Regions from separate parts of the Sphingomonas sp. P3_C6 genome, predicted to be linked through region 1. Evidence: predicted binding sites of a transcription regulator. Region 1 holds the regulator's gene; the other holds the start of a gene.
What was found. Region 1 encodes LexA, which represses DNA repair genes until DNA is damaged. Its sites were predicted from a motif close to GTTCCNCNCTTGTTCT; they were not measured.
Positions count from the first base shown of each region.

Region 2: a site for LexA is predicted at 2,396-2,411, ahead of AC1DT7_RS23735 (ImuA family protein). Genes of this name have one in related genera too.

Region 1 covers NZ_JBFUHB010000018.1:2,250-15,258, forward strand. The annotation lists gene AC1DT7_RS16370 (molybdopterin molybdotransferase MoeA) at 1-801, shown strand, start outside; gene lexA (transcriptional repressor LexA) at 858-1,556, shown strand; partial or broken gene AC1DT7_RS16380 (ComEC/Rec2 family competence protein) at 1,528-3,717, opposite strand; gene gltX (glutamate--tRNA ligase) at 3,797-5,242, shown strand; gene AC1DT7_RS16390 (citrate synthase) at 5,264-6,547, shown strand; gene AC1DT7_RS16395 (hypothetical protein) at 6,547-6,732, shown strand; gene AC1DT7_RS16400 (alpha/beta fold hydrolase) at 7,113-8,093, shown strand; gene AC1DT7_RS16405 (sensor histidine kinase) at 8,146-9,525, opposite strand; gene AC1DT7_RS16410 (DUF2336 domain-containing protein) at 9,522-10,631, opposite strand; gene AC1DT7_RS16415 (hypothetical protein) at 10,667-11,830, opposite strand; gene AC1DT7_RS16420 (Hpt domain-containing protein) at 11,878-12,171, opposite strand; gene AC1DT7_RS16425 (coiled-coil domain-containing protein) at 12,254-13,009, shown strand, end outside.
Region 2 covers NZ_JBFUHB010000049.1:587-6,304, reverse strand. The annotation lists gene AC1DT7_RS23740 (DUF6504 family protein) at 1-1,350, opposite strand, end outside; gene AC1DT7_RS23735 (ImuA family protein) at 1,625-2,371, opposite strand; gene AC1DT7_RS23730 (glutaminyl-peptide cyclotransferase) at 2,502-3,293, shown strand; gene AC1DT7_RS23725 (thiamine pyrophosphate-dependent enzyme) at 3,522-4,811, shown strand; gene AC1DT7_RS23720 (alpha-ketoacid dehydrogenase subunit beta) at 4,874-5,718, shown strand, end outside.

The sequences.
Region 1 (13,009 bases):
GGCCGGAACGTCCGCCGCAAGGGCCTCGACTTCTCCACCGGCGATCTGCTCGTCGCCAGGGGTGAGCGTCTCACCCCGGCGCGCATCGCCGTGGCGGCGACCGGCGGGCATGGCGCCCTCCCAGTATGCCGCCGGCTGCGTGTCGCGATCGTCGCGACCGGGGACGAACTCGTCGCACCCGGCAGCGCCCTGACCGAGGCGGCGCTGCCTGAATCGAACGGGGCAATGATTGCCGCCCAGCTCGCCGATCTGCCGGTCGACATCATCGATCTCGGCATCCTGCCCGACCGGCTAGACACCATCACAGCAGCCTTCACCGCAGTGGACGCCGACATCCTCGTCACCACCGGCGGCGCCTCGGTCGGCGATCATGACCTGGTCCGCCCGGCGCTCGATGCGGCGGGCGGCAGCATCGATTTCTGGCGGATCGCACTCCGCCCCGGCAAGCCGATGATGGCCGGCCGGCTGCGCGACACGGTCGTGCTCGGCCTGCCCGGCAATCCGGTCTCGGCCTTCGTCACCGCCTTTCTGTTCCTTCGCCCGCTGATCGCCACCATGGCCGGCGCGCTCGATCCCTTTCCCCGGACAGCCACGGCGATCCTCGGCGATGCGCTGCCCGCGAACGATCATCGCCAGGATTATCTGCGCGCCGTCACCCGCGACGGCCATGTCTTCGCCGCCGGCACGCAGGACAGCTCGATGCTCCTCACCCTCGCCCGGGCCGACTGCCTGATCGTCCGCGTACCCAACGCGCCGGCACTCGATGCGGGCGAGCCGGTGGAAATCCTACCCTTGGCTTGACAGAGCGGCGGAACATTGCATAAACGTTCCCAGTCTGTTCCGACGGAGGAATTGGGATGCTTACCCGCAAGCAGCACGAGCTGATCTGCTTCATCAACGACCGGCTCGAGGCGAGCGGCGTTTCGCCCTCGTTCGAGGAAATGAAGGAGGCGCTCGACCTCAAGTCCAAATCGGGCGTCCACCGCCTGATCAGCGCGCTGGAGGAACGCAAGTTTATCCGCCGCCTGCCCAACCGCGCCCGTGCGCTCGAAGTGCTGCGCATGCCCGAACGACCCGAGGTCGCCGCGCGCAAGAGCGTTGCTGCCGCCGCGGCTGCCCCTGCCGGCCCCGCCCCTACCGGTAATGTGAAGAAGATCCCCGAGCCTGCCAACGACGTGATCGAGATCCCGCTGCACGGCCGGATCGCGGCCGGCGTCCCGATCGAGGCGTTCGAGGGCCAGTCGATGCTCGCGGTGCCAGCCGCACTGCTCGGCGGCGGCGAACATTATGCGCTCGAAGTCTCGGGTGACTCGATGGTCGATGCCGGCATCCTCGACGGCGACTATGCCCTTATCCGCCGCGCCGACACAGCGCGCGACGGCGAAATCGTCGTGGCGCTGATCGACGACAGCGAGGCGACGCTCAAATATTTCCGGAAGGAAGGCGCGATGATCCGCCTCGATCCGGCGAACCGCGCTTATGATCCGCAGCGCTATTCCCCGCATCAGGTGCGCGTGCAGGGTAAGCTCGCCGGCCTGCTCCGCCGCTACGTCTGACCGGCACCGGCGCCGTCACCCGCCAGGGGTGATGGTCGCCCGGCTGCAGCACGGTGGCGACATGGCCGGTGCGAAGCGTCACCGCGACCCCGCCGGTCTTCGCCAGCATGTCGCGGTCGAGCCGTAGCCAGCGCGGGCGACATCCGTCGGGCAGCCAGCGTTCGCTGACCACGATATCGGCAGTGCCGCACGCCGCGATCAGCTCGCCCGCCGGCACTAGATAGGCGCTCCGTGTTGCGAGGATTCGCCAAGTCCGACCGCCCGCCTTTTGCTCGACCAGACACAGGTCGCGGCTGCAGCGAGCCTCGGGCTGATCGGACAGGAACAAGGGCTCGCCATCCACGCCGCTATTCTCGGCAAGCATGTCCGACGTGTAATCCCCGACCCGTTCGCGCAGCAGCGCGAGCCCACTCCGCGGCGTGCGAATGGCGACATGCCGCCCATCGCCAGTGACGAGCAGGTCAGGCGCCGGCGTCGTCAGCGCCCAGGCAGCGCCCATCGCGAATGGTACGGTACCGAGCCGTCGCCAACGTGTCCGCCATAAGGCGATCCACAGCCCGCCAAATGCCATCAGCCCGAACGCCCCGCCCGGCATCGCAGGCAGTGCCGCGATCGATCCGGGTATGCTGGCGGTCGCATGGGCGATCCACAGCAGCAGGTCGAGTGAGCGCGCCGTGAGCCACCACAAGGGCGCGCCGATACCGACAAGGTCGAACAGCAGCGCCAGCGCTTCGAGCGGCATGGTGACGAAGGTGGTCAGCGGGATCGCGACGATGTTGGCGAGGGCGCCATAGATGCCGGCCTTGTGAAAATGGAACAAAGCGATCGGCATCAGCGACAGCTCGACCACCACGCCGGTCAGCAGCAGCGACAGCAAGGTCCGTCCGAACTTCTGCCACCAGGCCTGCTCGCGCGGCGCGAACCAGGCCTTCACCCGCGGATGCTCGTGCAACGCGACGATCGCCGCCACCGCGGCGAAGGAGAGCTGGAAGCTCGGCCCGGCCAGTGCCTCGGGAAAGAGCAGTAGCACGATGAACGCACCCGCCGCGACCAGCCTGAGGGTGATCGCCTCCCGCCCCATCGCCATCGCGACCAGCACCAGCAGGGCGGCGACGCAGGATCGGATCGTCGGCACCTCGGCGCCGGTCAGCAGGGTGTAGCCGATCGCCGCCACGGCTCCCGCTCCGGCGGCGATCAATGGCAGGCGAAAGCGCAGCGCGAGCCACGGACTGAGCGCCAGCAGGCGCAATACCAGCAGCATGACCGCGCCGACCACTGCGGTGATATGCAACCCGCTGACCGACAGCAGATGGGCAAGCCCGGAGCGCCGCATCGCCTCGGCATCCTCTTCCGAGATGCCGCCCTGGTCCCCCGTCGCCAGCGCCGCCGCGATGGCGCCGGCGCCACCCGGCGCGCTCGCCTGGATATGTTTCGACAGCCTTTCCCGCAGGCCGCTCGCGCCCGACGCTCCGGGTCTGACGATGGTGACAGGCCCGAACCCGCGCCCGGTGCCGCCGATCCCGTCGAACCAGGCAACACGGGCATAGTCATAAGCCCCCGGCACCGCCGGCTGGGGCGGCGGCATCAGCCGGGCCCCAAGCCTGATCGTCGCGCCTCGCGACAGCCCTCCCGGCACATCCGCCTCGGCCAGATTGACGCGGACATGCTTGGGCAGCGTCGGCAGTTCCCGCTTGCGTCCATCCTGTTTGCCGCTGCGCCGTTCGCCCTTCCGGACCGGTCGCGCGGGCACGGCAACGACGCGGACCGGCGTCAGCCGGAGCCTTACCAGATCCCGCGACGGCAACGGCTCGACCCGCTCGACCTGTGCCTCGAAGGTCGCGATCACCGGCCGGGCCAGTACCTGCGCGTCGGAGCTCGCCGCTCTCCACCAGATCAGCGCGAGGCCGGTGGCGGCGAGCAGCGCCCCTACGGCCACCACACGCCCTGCCCGTCCGCCGCGCCCAATGGCGATCGCGAGCAGCGCCACGCCCGCAAGAGAAAGCAGCGCCGTCGACCACCAGGAAGGGTCGGGCAGCACGAACCAGGCGGTGATGCCCGCCCCGAACGAGACGGGCACCCAGAGGAAAAGCTGGTCGCGTTCGGCCTCGAGCCAGAGCTCTATTGCCGCCTTCACCTTGCGCACGTGTCCAACGGCCGCCATTTGAAGCCTACGGGGTCGCGTGCTAGGGGCCTCGGCGGCTGTACTGGCCATCGATTTTCATGTCTGGGAGCAAGCGCGTTTGGGCGCAAGGTCTGATACCGCGGCGGCCGATACCGGCACGCCCGACACGTCCGCAGTGGTGACTCGCTTCGCGCCGTCACCCACCGGTTATCTGCATATTGGCGGCGCACGCACTGCGCTGTTCAACTGGCTGTTCGCGCGCCATCACGGCGGCAAGTTCCTGCTGCGCATCGAGGATACCGATCGGGCCCGCTCGACCCAGCCGGCGATCGACGCGATCATCAGCTCGATGAAGTGGCTCGCCCTCGACTGGGACGGTGATACCGTATTCCAGTTCGAGCGCGCCAAGCGTCATGCCGAGGTCGCCTATCAGATGGTCGAGCAAGGCAATGCGTATCGTTGCTACGCCACGCCCGACGAGCTGACCGCGCTGCGCGAAAGCCAGAAGGCTGCCGGCAAGCCGATGCGCTATGACGGCCGCTGGCGTGATCGCGCCCCTTCCGAGGCGCCCGAGGGCGTGCCGTTCGTCGTCCGGCTGAAGGCGCCGAAGGAAGGCGCGACGACAATCGTCGACCAGGTCCAGGGCTCGGTCACCGTGCAGAATGAAGAGATCGACGATCTCGTCCTGCTGCGGTCCGACGGCACGCCGACCTATATGCTCGCGGTGGTGGTCGATGATCACGACATGGGCGTAACTCACGTCATCCGCGGCGACGACCATCTCAACAATGCCTTCCGGCAGTTGCCGATCATCAAGGCAATGGGCTGGCCGGAGCCGGTCTACGCCCATATCCCCATGATCCATGGCAGCGACGGCGGCAAGATGTCGAAGCGCCACGGCGCTGTCGGCGTCGAATATTATCGCGACGAACTCGGCATCCTGCCCGAGGCGCTGAGCAATTATCTGCTCCGTCTCGGCTGGGGCCACGGGGATGATGAGATCATCAGCCGTGAGCAGGCGACCGAATGGTTCGACCTGGCCGACGTTGGAAAATCACCAAGTAGGTTCGATCTGAAGAAGATCGAGAACCTGAACGGGCATTATATTCGCGGTGCAGACAATGCCCGTCTGGCGGAGCTTGTGGCCCCGCGACTCGGTTTAGAAATCAGCGAATCGCAGGCCGAATTGCTTCAGCGCAGCATGGAATCGCTCAAGCCGCGCGCGGCCAATCTCAACGAGCTTACGTCCGGCGCGGCCTTTCTTTTTCGCACTCGCCCTCTGGAAATGGACGGCGATGCAGCATTGCTCGTCTCCGGCGACGCACCTGCACTGCTGGGGCGCCTGCATGCCGCTCTTGACGCGGTTGCCAACTGGGATGCAGAGGCTCTCGAAGACGCGGTCCGCCGGGTCGCGGAGGATGCGGGTGTGAAGCTTGGCCAGGTGGCACAGCCGTTGCGGGCTGCACTTACCGGGCGCAAAACGTCACCCGGGATTTTCGACGTGCTCGAGCTGCTCGGGCGCGAGGAGAGCCTGGGCCGCATCGCCGACCGGATGGCTGCCTAGGGTTCGAGAAAGGACTGATCGATGACCGACACCGCGACATCGCGTATCAATATCGGGAATCATGACTATGCGGTGATGGACGGCAGCGTTGGCCCCCAGGTCATCGACATCCGTAAGCTCTACGCCGACACGGGCATGTTCACCTACGATCCCGGCTTCACCTCGACGGCAAGCTGCGAATCCGCGCTGACCTATATCGACGGTGACGAGGGTGTGCTGCTCCACCGCGGCTATCCGATCGGTCAGCTCGCCGAACAGTCGAGCTTCATGGAAGTGTCCTATCTCCTCCTGAACGGCGAGCTTCCGTCCAAGGACGAGCTGAACCACTTCACCTACACCATCACCCGCCACACCATGCTGCACGAGCAGCTCGCGACCTTCTATCGCGGCTTCCGTCGCGACGCGCATCCGATGGCGATCATGTGCGGCATCGTCGGCGCCCTGTCGGCGTTCTACCACGATTCCGCCGATATCACCGACCCGCACCAGCGCATGATCGCCAGCCACCGGCTGATCGCGAAGATGCCGACGATCGCGGCGATGGCGTACAAATATTCGGTCGGTCAGCCCTTCCTCTACCCTGACAACAGCCTGTCCTACACCGGCAACTTCCTGCGCATGACGTTCGGCGTCCCCGCCGAGCCTTATGTCGTGAACCCGGTGGTGGAAAAGGCGCTCGACCGCATCTTCATCCTGCACGCCGACCATGAGCAGAACGCGTCGACCTCGACCGTCCGTCTCGCAGGCTCTTCGGGCGCGAACCCGTTCGCCTGCATCGCGGCCGGCATCGCCTGCCTGTGGGGCCCGGCGCATGGCGGCGCCAACGAAGCGGCGCTCAACATGCTGCGCGAGATCGGCACCGTCGATCGCATCCCGCATTATATCGAGCGCGCCAAGGACAAGAACGATCCGTTCCGCCTGATGGGCTTCGGCCACCGCGTCTATAAGAACTACGATCCGCGCGCGACCGTGATGCAGCAGACCGTACGTGAAGTGCTTGGCGCGCTGGGCGTCAACGATCCAGTGTTCGATGTGGCCCTCCACCTCGAGGAAATGGCGCTCAACGATCCGTACTTCATCGAAAAGAAGCTGTTCCCGAACGTCGATTTCTATTCGGGCGTGATCCTGTCGGCGATCGGCTTCCCGACGACGATGTTCACCGCGCTGTTCGCCCTTGCCCGCACCGTCGGCTGGGTCGCTCAGTGGAACGAGATGATCTCGGATCCCGCACAGAAGATCGGTCGCCCGCGCCAGCTCTATACCGGGCCGACGCAGCGCGATTACCAGCCGGTCGACAAGCGCTGATGCGCGCGGCAGTCACCATCTTCGGCATCCTGGTGCTGCTGATGGGGCTGCTGTGGATCGGCCAGGGCACCGGCTACATCCAGTGGCCGGCGTCCAGCTTTATGATCGACCAGCGCATCTGGGCCCTCTGGGGCGCATTGCTGGCGGTCGTCGGCATCGTCATCATCCGGATCGGACGCCGCTGATCGATCCCGCTACTCGGCGGATCGATTCAAATGACCGCAAGGTTACTGCAGGATAAGGCTGTACGGAGCATCATTGGTGCATCGTCCTGCTCCTTCTCATCGCCGGCGACCGATTGCATGTTCGAGCAGAAATTCCCTGTTACGGGGCGACAATTCCCTGTTCCGAATAACAGGGAAGTACACCATAGAGCGTTGTTATAACAATAATTCTGGAGCAAGACCTCCTGAATTCAACGCAAAATAAAAATTCCCTGTTATTTTCCCTGTTAATCGCCCGGAACAGGGAATTCGGCCCGTACACGATACCGGCCAGAATCGGCCATCGTGCCGCCCTATGATCCTGTGAGAAACGCTCATGTTTCCCTTGTTCCAGAGGCAGCATGAAGACTGTAGCGCGTTTAGCGATCGCCCTGTGTTGCGTTGTCCTTGCCGGGTCCGCCTATGAATTCTGGGCGGAACGCCGCGACAGTCAGTTATTTCCTCATCCCGGCCGCCTCGTATCGGTTGGCGATCACAGGCTCCATCTGTGGTGCGTCGGGCAAGGGACGCCTGCGGTCCTGCTGATCTCCGGCGATGGCACACCGTCGGTGACGATGTATGCGGCGCAGGACCGGATATCCAAATTCACCAGGGCGTGCAGTTATGATCGCGCGGGCCTCGGCTGGAGCGACGCGCCTGCCAGGCCGATGAGCCTGCCGGATCAGGTCAGCGATCTGCGGCAAATAATAACCAGAATCCACGCTGATGCTCCCTTGATCTTGGTGCCGGAGTCGGGTGGCAACCTGATCGCGCTGGCGCTCTTCATCCGCTCGCCCGGGACAGTCGGAGGAATGGTGATGGTGGACGGATCGGAACCCGATCTGTGGTTTCGCGGCAGTCCGGACGAGTTCACGTCAATGCGCCTGATGGATCCGCTATATCAGGCGGGTTGGCATCTGGGTTTTATACGCATCCTGCTCCCCTTGGCGGTGCCTGATTGGGTCGATGCCCTGCCGCCGAAGACACGAGGCCAGTTTGACGCGGTCTGGTCTAAACAAATGCCGAGCTACACGCGTGACGCGATCGATCGTTGGGAGCTGACTGGAGAGGCCGACCGTCCGAAGCTGGTCCCGGGACTGTTCGGAAACCGGCCGCTGGTGGTTATCCGGCACGGCAAAACGGGCGGAATGGGCATTCCGGAAAAATATGAAGCGGAATGGCCCGCGGCCCAAGCGAAGCTGGCATCCCTCTCGGCCAACGGCAGGATCGTCGTCGCGAAGGACAATCATCATCCTGTCGCGGAAGAGAATCCCGACCTTGTCAGTGAACAGGTTCGTTCCGTCGTGGATCAACTGCGTGGGAATCATCCAATCGGCCGATGATCCGGGGATTATCCGCACAGTTTCGGCGGCGGGCCGGCGCCAGACGGCGGTACTATTCCCGATAGGGCAAAGTGAACACGAACCGGGCGCCCTGCCCTGGCGCGCTGTCGACCGTAACGTCACCGCCCATCGCGCGCGCAAGCTTGCGCGCGATATAAAGCCCAAGACCGCTGCCGCCCGGCTCGCGCGGATCGACACGTTCGAACTTCTCGAAGATGCGGGCCTGATCCTCGAGCGCGATGCCCTTGCCCTGATCCGCCACGATCACCGCGGTGACACCGTTCTCGCGTTCGGCGCGGATCCACACCATGCCGTCGCGCGGCGAATAGCGCACCGCATTGCCAATCAGATTGACCAGCACCTGGAGCGCGCGGCGGAATTCACCGGTCGCGGGCAGCACGTCGAGCGGCGCCGGCTTGTCGATCCGCACCTGCGCCTCCGATGCGCGCACGCCAAGCAGCCCGGCCGCGCGCCGCGCGACATCGGCAAGGTCGAGCGGCTCCTTTGCAACGATGAAATCGGCACGCTCGATCGCCTGGAGGTCGACGAGATCGTCGACCAAGCCCATCAGGTGCCGTCCGGCGCTCGCGATATCGGCAGCATAGTCGGCATAATCCTGGCGCAGCGGCCCTTCCGACTGGGCGTTGATGCTGTCGGCATTGGCGATGATCCGGCCAAGCGGGCTGCGCAATGCCTGGTCGAGCCGCGCGGCAAAGACATCGGTGAGGTTTTCCGGACTCGCCTGGGGCTGTTTCGGGGCGACGGCTGGCGTCTCGTCGATCATGTGCACCGCGCCGACAAAGCCCGCAAAGGCGCCACCCGCATCGGTGCGTGGCGTCGCTGACAGGCGAACCGGATGACCGGTCGCCCTGATCGTCGCGCTCTGCCCGTCGAAGCGCTGGTGCATGGCAAGGCCGCCCAGGATCGGGAACGATCCTTCATTGTCTTCGCCCAGCGAGAACAGGCGGGTCAGTGGCTGGCCGAGCATCGCCGCCGAATCGAAGCCATGCCTGGCGCCGGCGCTGATCGACAGGAAGGTGAGACGCAGCGCCGAATCCGTCTCCCATGACCAGTCGCCCGCGCTGCGCAGGAAATCGCCTTCGCGTTCGCCCAGCGTCGCCTCGGGGTGCCAGGCGGAGCGGCTGCGCCAGCCGGTGATCATCAGGCGAACGCCGCGGGTTTCCGGCTCGGCACGCACCCATAATTCGACATCGTCATCGCCATCAGCCGCGACCACGCCGCGCGAGACGAGGATACCAAGGCGCTGCGCGAGCCGGGTCAGTGTCGCGATCTGCGGGATCGCGATCGGCTGACCGATCCCGCCGCCCGCACGGATGTTGAGATCCATCAGCCGCTGGTCGGCCTCGACCAGCCGGCCGGAACGATCGACCAGCCCGCGCACCGGAGGCAGCATCGGATCGGTCACGTTCATGCCCGTGAACCTCGGGCCAGGGCAAGCATGGCGCTGCGATAATCCGGATGCAGCAACAGCGGGGCGAGTGCGGCACGCGCATCTTCAGCCGGGGTGGCGGCTATATCGTCGAGCGCCTCGGCGAAGCTGTCGAGGTCCCGGCGCGGGTCGGCTTCGCTCAATGCCAGCCCGATCCGGGCGATCGATTCACGATCGAGCTCGAGCGCGCGCAGGACAAGCCACAGGCGATCGCCGGAAGGCTCGAGCACGATCTCGCGTGCGTCGGCATACTCCAGGCCCAGCGCATGGCCGATCAGTGCGACGAACAGCGACAGGCGCCGATCCGCCAGCGTCTCCACCAGCAGCGGCGCGAGTTCGTCGGCACGCGCGTCGAGTGCGGCGGCGAGGCGCATCGCCACCGCCTCGGGTCGGTCCCCTTCGTCATGCGATCCGATGCTGCGCATTGCCGCGTCGATCAGTGCCCGGTCGAACACGGGCAGGCTGTCGTCCGCCATCTCGATGAAATGCTCGCGGAGCGCAGCCGCGGTCCACCAGGTCAGGCGATGATGAAGTTCGGCCGGAAGGTCGGTTCTCGCCACCGTGTCCGGATCGCCGTGGCGGCGATTCTCGGCGGCGAGTAACGCCATGGCGGCGGCGGCGACCACGGTGTCAGGGTTCTGGATCAGCCGCGCCAGCAAGCTCGCACGGTCGGGATCTTCCGGCGCGACGACAGGCAGTGCCTCGGTCAGCACTTCCTGACGGGCACGGCCGACCAGTTCGCGCATCAGTTCACCATCCCGCAACAGCCGGGACGAGGCAAGCCGGCGCAGGACCACTGGTCCGCTGCTCGCCAGTGCCTCGGCCAGAAAAGGTGAGTCGCGGGCGGCGAGCAGGCGGGCTGCATGCTGGCTGATCGCGCTCTCGACGGCGGCGACGAGGCCGCCAAGCGCTCCCGCCAGCGCCGATCGCGAGCGTTCGTCGAGCCGTGATTCGGCGGGCAGGAAAAAATCGTCGATGGTGACCGCCAGCCTCTCGTCGGCACACAGGTCCGCTGCCGCCGCGCAAGCGAGCAGCCGGCCGACTCCCCATCGGGTGCCATCATCCATGTCGCCAACATCGCTCGACATGCGCCTCTGCTACGAGATTTGTCGTTAAGACGAGCCTAAGGCTTTTCGCGAAACGCCTCAATGGCGGCGCCAAGTGTCGTAAAAGCGTAGAGTCCTGCCGCGACCAGCGCCGCAAGCGGCTGTCCCAGGGCGATAAACGGCAGCATCACCATCGGATAGGCGGCCGGGCTCGCCCACCAGCGCCGGCGGATTCGGACATTGCCCGCCCGTTCGACCAGCCCCGCCGCCAGGATCGCGCCACCTGCGGCGATCAGGCCTGCGGTCGAATCCCGCCCGAGCAGAAGTGCCGCCAAGGCCGATACCGCCAGCATCGCCCCGTGCTGGATACGGAGCTCGATCGTCTCGTCCCGCAGGGCCGAAGCGGTGCTGCCGACCGTAAACCCCGCCAGGGCGAGGATCGTCAGCGCCAGTCCGGTGAGCGGCCAGGTGAAGAACAGGGCCGCAAACCCGGCGAACGCCAGCACAAAGCCAAGCGCCGTGACCGCGATGCTCGGAACGCTCCGCCCGACCAGATGCGGCAGCGCAAGGCGTGCGAGCGGCGCCAGCACGAACCGGTCGGCCCAGGGCGTCGGGACGGGCGCGAGCGCCGACAGGATCGCCTTGCCCCGCTCGGCCAGCCGGCGCGAATCGCGTTCGATACCGTGCGCCCCGCCAGCCGCACCAGCCGGCAGGCGAACCTGTGCCGGGCCAGCCTGTGCCGCGACCCGCAACAGGGTCGACTGGAAATCATAGTCCTTCGGCATCGCCGCCACTTCGGCGATTCGTTTCGGGTCGAGCAACGCCAGGCCGGCCCACGCGGTCAGCGCCCCGACCCGCTCGAAATGGCTGCCCCCGCCCTGATCGTCGGTGACGAGCAGGGCATCGGCACTCTCGCCCGCAAGCGACGTCACGACGTCGCCCGTCGTCATCACGCCGTCCGCGACGACCAGCACGCGGGACAAGGGGTGCAGCTTCTCCATCGCCTCGGCTGCGGTGCGCACCGCGTCGACCGATGCGCCGCGCCGTCCGATCCGGTTGATCGCGCCGAGCAACTCGGGCGTCAGGCGCGCAATCACGAGCACGATCTGCGACGCACCGGCGGCTACGAGCAGTCGCGCCTGGAACTCGATAAGGGTCAGCCCGCCGAACGGCAGGGTCGCGGCAAGCGTACCGGGCCGGTCATCGGCATCCTCGGTCGCGAAAATCAGCCCGGCCAACATGCTGGGCTGTTAGGCGGAACGACCGCCAATGGCAAAGGTGTCTGTGATCAGAGGCGTTCGGCCGCCCGGCGCAGGCGGCGAAGCAGGTTCACATCCTGCGGCACTGCATCGGCCGCCTCGGACGCGATCGCCATCAGGCGGATCGCCCCGAAGCTCGCGGCGAGGCCCTTGAGACGCGCGGCAGAGCTGCGCCATTCGTCTGCGCCGCGGGCACGCTCGAGATTGTCGAGGCCGCGTCGCACGCCGTCGAGAAAGGCTTCACGCAGCTCTGCGATAAGCTGAGGCTCGTCGCCCACCGCCGCCGCCAGAGTCGCATCGATTGCACCAGGATCATAGGCCATGCCTGTATTTCTACAGGGCAGCACTTAAGACAAGGTTTCGCTATTCGCTTCACGCAGGCCGAAATCATGGTAAACAGCTGATATGAACGGGGGTTCGCGCATCATCGATCTTCGGCCGGGTAGCGGCAGCGCTACGCCTGACGAGAATGTCTCCATGCCGTCCTCTGCCGAGGCGGAGCCGATCGAGCTTCGCCAGGCGATCGAAGACTATGATGACGACGAGCCCGAGCCACAGCGCGGTCGCTGGGTCATCCCCGCCTTCGGCGTGCTGGTATCGCTCGGCTGGATCGCCGGCATGCTCTGGTTCGCCTGGCCGAGCCTGCAACGCGCCCTGCCGATCGAACTCACCGGTTTCATCGCTGCCCTGTGTGTGCCCCCCGCCCTGATCGGCATCCTGATGCTGCTTGCCCTGCGCACCAGCACCGCCGAGGCGCAGCGTTTCGGCCGCACCGCCCGCGCCATGCGCGCCGAAGCGGCCAGCCTCGAACGCACGGTCGCTGCCCTGTCGCAGGCGATAGAGACCAACCGCGCCAACCTCGCCGAACAAACCGCCAGCCTGCTGGCAATGGGCGACGGTGCAGTGGCGAAGCTGGCCCAGATCGGCAACGGTGTCGCGGAACAGATCGACCTCGCCGATGAGCGCGCCCAGCAGCTCGCGACCGCAGCAGCCGCGACGCAAAACAACCTCGGCGTCCTGATCGCCACATTACCGAAGGCCCATCGTGAAACTGAGGCTCTGGCCCGGCTGCTCCATGAAACCGGGATCTCCGCCGGCCAGCATGCCAGCGCGCTCGACGCCCAGATCGTCGCTCTCGCCGAGCGCGGACGTGAAGCGGAT
Region 2 (5,718 bases), on a different contig from region 1:
CCACCATTCGCCGTTGACGCGCTCGGGGCCGTCGGCGCGCACCACCTTGTGGGTCGTGCCGCGCCAGGTGAAGCGACGCGGCGGCTGGTCGGGCAGTTCGGCGACGACATGATCGAGCAGCTCGGGCCGCCGCAGCATGCGCACCGGGCGCGGCCAGCGATGGTGCCAGGGATGGAGATCGGGCGTGCGATCGAGCTCGCGGACATCGCCTGTCTTGAGCGGCGCGACGGCGCGCTCGGGCGGGTCGAGCGCAGGCGCTGGTTCGACCGATCGTTCGGGCACGTCGCTTTCCACCGGCCGGCTGCGCCAGAGCCGCGCATCGCCGATACGGTTGGCCAGCGTATCGACCAGCGGCGCGATATCGGGCGGCGTCTCCTCGAGCTGCTCCTCGAACGGCACGGGGCCGAGCGGATCGGCGCGGCGGACATGCAGCGCCAGCGCGTCGATGCCGAAACCCGGCGCGATCTCCTCGATACGCCGCACGATCAGCCGAAGCAGATGCGCCGGGTCGCGGTTCGGGCGCGCAAGGCCGATGCGCAGCCGTTGCGGCACACCGTCGATCCGGTCGGCGACCAGCTCGATCGAGCGTGCGCCCTGGCCGGCTTGCGCCAGCGCGGTGACGAGGCGCGGCATGAGATGCGCCAGCCAGTGCTGGATCGCCTCGGCAGTCGCGATCGGCTCGGCGAAACGCTGGATCACCGCGATATGCTCGGGGGGGATGACGGGATGGAGCGGCTCGCCGATCCGCCCGCATGCCTGGTCGAGGCGCAGCACCAGCGGCTTGCCGAACCGGCGCGCGAGCGGCGCGCGGGGCATGGCGGCTAGTTCGCCGATCGTCTCGACACCGAGGCGCTTGAGCAGTTCGATCGCGCCGGGCTCGGCGCGCAGCGCGGCGATGGGGAGGGGAGCGAGCGCCCGGTCGTGAGCGCCGGGTGGGCAGATCGTCACGCCGTCGCGCGGCTGGGGACCATGCCGCGCGAGCGCCCAGGCGGCGCCGGTCGTGTCGGCCACCGCGATCCGGGCCCTGAAGCCGAGGCGTGCCAGCAGCCGCACGATATGCCGCGCCATTTTCCGCTCGCCGCCGAACAGATGGGCGGTGCCGGTCAGGTCGACGAACAGCCCGTCCTCGCCCGACAGCGCGACGATCGGCGACCAGCGCCGCGCGGCGGCGATGGCGAGGCGCTCGAGATCGGCTCTGTCGCCTGCGGGATCGGCGGGGCGGATATCGAGGTCGGGCACCTGCGCGCGTGCCTGGGTCACGGCCATGCCGGCCCGGATGCCGAGCAAATGCGCGGCTTGGCTGGTCGCGGCGACGAGGATCTTGCTGCCCTCGCGGAGGGAGGTGACCAATGGATCCTCCCCGGAACGGGGAGGGGGACCAGCGGAGCTGGTGGAGGGGGGCTTCAGCGGGCGCAGTGTTTGTGGAGGCCCGCCTCCACCATTCGCTGAAGGAGCAAATGGTCCCCCTCCCCGTTCCGGGGAGGAATTAGGGGCGCCATCGTCGCTCCTCAACCGTGGCAGCGCCGGTCCCTCATCCCCTCGTGCCCAACGCGCGCCGGGGCGCCAGCCGCCGTTGCGCGGGGCTGTCTTGATATCGATGACCGGCCGTGCTGCCTCGCGCTGTTCAGGCGGCGCGGCGGTGCGTTCCGCCCGCCGCAACCGATCGATCGGCCAGTCGGGCAGGTAGAGCGAGGCGACCCGTTTCATCGCATGCCTCCATTGTCCAAAGATGAGGTTCGCCACCGCGCTGGCGGACCAGTTCGACTCGCCAGCGCGGGCAGCCGACGCCTTCGACCGGGAGCGGCGTCGAGGGTGCGGCGGCGATCCGCCAGCGGGTCACCGCGGCCGACGGTACGGCGAGCGGATTGCCGCCCTCGCGCGCATGGCGCTTGAGCAGCAGGGCGATGGTCTTGCCGCCCTCCGCCGCGAGCTGAAGCCGGCGGGTATTGGTCATGGAGGCGCTCTTCGCCTCGCCGATCACCGCGCCGAGCCCGCGGTGGCGCAGCCCCTCCTCCATCAGCGCAAGCAGTTCGGCATCGTCGGTCGCCTCGGCATACAGGATACGCTCCGGCGCGAGGCCTGCCTGGTAGACGCCCGGTGCGAACAGGTCCCGCCGGCGGACCACCCACAGCACCGGCCCCCAGGCGCGGGCGGCGATACCGGTCATGAACAGGGTGGCGGCGGCGTCGTCGCCCATGCCGGGGCTGGCCGCCGCCACCTCGTGCAGCGCGCCGAGCGTCAGGCCGCCGTTCGCCAGCCGCGAATCGATCGGGCCGATCCCGAAGGGCAGCACCGGCCGCCGGCGCAGGCCATCGCTCTCGATCGCGCGCAGGGTTTCGCGTAAGGCGGAAAGGGCGGCGGCAGACGACAAACACACGACTCGCTGAATGAGTTCGTTCTCATTTTGTTCCGGTTGCCGCCGGGAGTCAATCGGGGAGTCGCGCCCGATCCATGATCATCTCCCTCTTCCGCTTTGTCCCGTCGTCAGGCAACACCCTGCGATGCTGTATCGCGTCCTGTTCGTCGCCCTATGCCTGGCCGCTTCCCCGATCACCGCGCAGGACAGCGTGCCGGTACAGCGGGCCGAGATCGTCAGGACCTATCCGCACGACCGGACGATGTTCACCGAAGGCCTCTTCTATCGCGACGGTGCGTTGTACGAGAGCTCCGGTTTGAGCGGCCAGTCGCTAGTGCGCCGGGTGCGGATCAAGGACGGTCGGGCCGAACTCCAGGCCCGGCTGCCCGGCACGGTGTTCGGCGAGGGAATCGTCGACTGGGGCGACCAGATCATCGGCGTCACCTGGCAAAACGGCGCAGGCTATCGCTGGGACAGGCACACGCTGAAGCTGCGCACGAAGTTCAGCTACAAGGGTGAAGGCTGGGGCCTGACCCATGACCACGACTCCCTGATCCTCAGCGACGGCACGCCCGTGCTGCATTTCCTCGATCCGGCGACCTTCCGGGAGCGGCGGGCTCTCACCGTCACTGCGAACGGGGAACCGGTGCCGATGCTCAACGAGCTCGAATGGGTGAACGGAGAGATCTACGCCAATATCTGGCAGACCAGCCGGATCGCCCGGATCGATCCGGCGACCGGCGCCGTGACGGCCTGGATCGACCTGTCCGACCTCGATCGGCTCAGCGGCGGACAGGATCGGGATGACGTATTGAATGGCATCGCCTGGGATGCGGCGGGCAAGCGCCTGTTCGTCACCGGGAAACGCTGGTCGAAACTGTTCGAGATCCGCCTACTGCCGGCAGACAGGGCTCGGGACGGCACTGACGCCCGGTAACCCGCAAAACGCCGGTTCGACCTGCATTTTTGCACGGGAAGCCGAAAGGGCGGTCGCAGGTGGCTTTTTCCCGCGTGAACGTCCTGGGACTGAAGGGTTAAGCCATCGGCCGACCGTCGGGGCCGGGCTACTCGCCAAGTGCTTTGAAATTTTATAACAAGGCTCCGAACGGCGAATCCGTGCGTTGCCTCATGCAAACGCGCGAAACGCGCATTGATTGGAGAGAGCATGGCAAGCGACAATCCGCGCGCCAATTTGCAGCCATTGTCGCTCTATGTGCCGGAACCCAAGTTCCGCCCGGGCGACACGGTCGACTTCACCGAGGTTGCGATCCCCGCGGCGGGCGATGTCCGCCGGCCCGACACCGCCGACCGGGCAGAAAGCTTCATCGATCTCGCTTATGAGCTTGTCCGTGTGCTCGATGACGAGGGCAATGCCGTCGGCCCGTGGAATCCGCGCCTTTCGCCCGATACGCTTCGCGGCATGCTGCGAAGCATGGCGCTGGTCCGCGCGTTCGACGAGCGCATGTTCCGCGCCCAGCGCCAGGGCAAGACCAGCTTCTACATGAAGTGCCTGGGCGAGGAGGCGGTCGCCGTCTCGGCGGCCTTCGCGCTCGATTACGAGGACATGTGTTTCCCGTCCTATCGCCAGCAGGGCCTGCTCATCGCGCGCGGCTGGTCGATGGTCGACATGATGAACCAGATCTACTCGAACAAGGGCGACCGTCTTCAGGGCAAGCAGCTGCCGATCATGTATTCGGTGAAGGAGGCCGGCTTCTTCTCGATTTCCGGCAACCTCGCCACGCAATATCCCCAGGCGGTCGGCTGGGCGATGGCCTCGGCGGCGAAGGGCGATACGCGCATTGCCGCCACCTGGTGCGGCGAGGGCTCGACCGCCGAGGGCGATTTCCATTCGGCCTGCACCTTCGCCAGTGTGTACCGCGCGCCGGTGATCTTCAACGTCGTCAACAACCAATGGGCGATCTCGAGCTTCTCCGGATTCGCCGGCGCTGAATCGACCACCTTTGCGGCGCGCGCGATCGGCTATGGCATCGCCGGTCTCCGCGTCGACGGTAACGATGCGCTCGCCGTCTATGCCGCGACCGCCTGGGCCGCCGAACGCGCCCGGACCAATCAGGGACCTACCCTGATCGAGCATTTCACCTATCGCGCCGAAGGCCATTCGACCTCGGACGACCCCGGCCAGTATCGTTCGGCCGGCGAGCCGACCGCCTGGCCGCTCGGCGATCCGATCAAGCGGCTGAAGGATCATCTGATCCATATCGGCGAATGGGACGAGGATCGCCATGCGGCACAGGATCTCGAGCTCGCCGAGGAAGTGAAGCGCGCGCAGAAGGAAGCCGAGCAGAACGGCATCCTCGGTCACGGTCTCCACCAGCCGCTGGATACGCTGTTCGACGGCGTGTTCGAGGAGATGCCCTGGCATCTGAGGGAACAACAGGCACAGATGCTCGCGGAAGAAACCGCCTCGGGCCGGCCATGGGCACGCAAGTCATGAGCGACATTACCGATCCCACCGACATCATCGCGCCCGAGGCTGGTGAAGACGGCACCGCCCGCATGAACATGATCCAGGCGATCAACAGCGCCATGGACGTGATGATGGCCCGCGATCCCGACGTGATCGTGATGGGCGAAGATGTCGGCTATTTCGGCGGTGTGTTCCGCGCGACCGCGGGCTTGCAGGCGAAATATGGCAAGCAGCGGGTGTTCGACACGCCGATCACCGAATGCGGCATCATCGGCGTCGCGGTCGGCATGGGCGCTTATGGCCTGCGTCCCGTGCCGGAAATCCAGTTCGCCGATTACATCTATCCTGCGCTGGACCAGCTCGTGTCGGAAGCGGCGCGGCTGCGTTACCGCTCGGCTGGCGAGTTCACCTCGCCGATCACGGTACGCTCTCCCTTCGGTGGCGGCATCTTCGGCGGCCAGACGCACAGCCAGTCGCCCGAGGGTATCTTCACCCATGTCTCGGGCGTGAAGACGGTGATCCCGTCCACGCCCTATGACGCCAAGGGCCTGTTGATCGCCGCGATCGAGGACAATGATCCGACGATCTTCTTCGAACCCAAGCGCATCTACAATGGCCCGTTCGACGGCCATTGGGATCGCCCGACCAAGAACTGGTCGCAGCACGCCGCAGGCGAGGTGCCGACCGGCTATTACAAGATCGAGCTGGGCAAGGCGAAGACGGTCAGGGCTGGCGAGGCGCTGACCATCCTGGCCTATGGCACGATGGTGCATGTCTGCCTGGCGGTGGTCGAGGAGGCCGGCGTCGATGCCGAGGTGATCGACCTGCGCACGCTGGTGCCGCTCGATATCGAGGCGATCGAGGCATCGGTGAAGAAGACCGGCCGCTGCATGATCGTGCACGAGGCGACCCGTACCAGCGGCTTCGGCGCCGA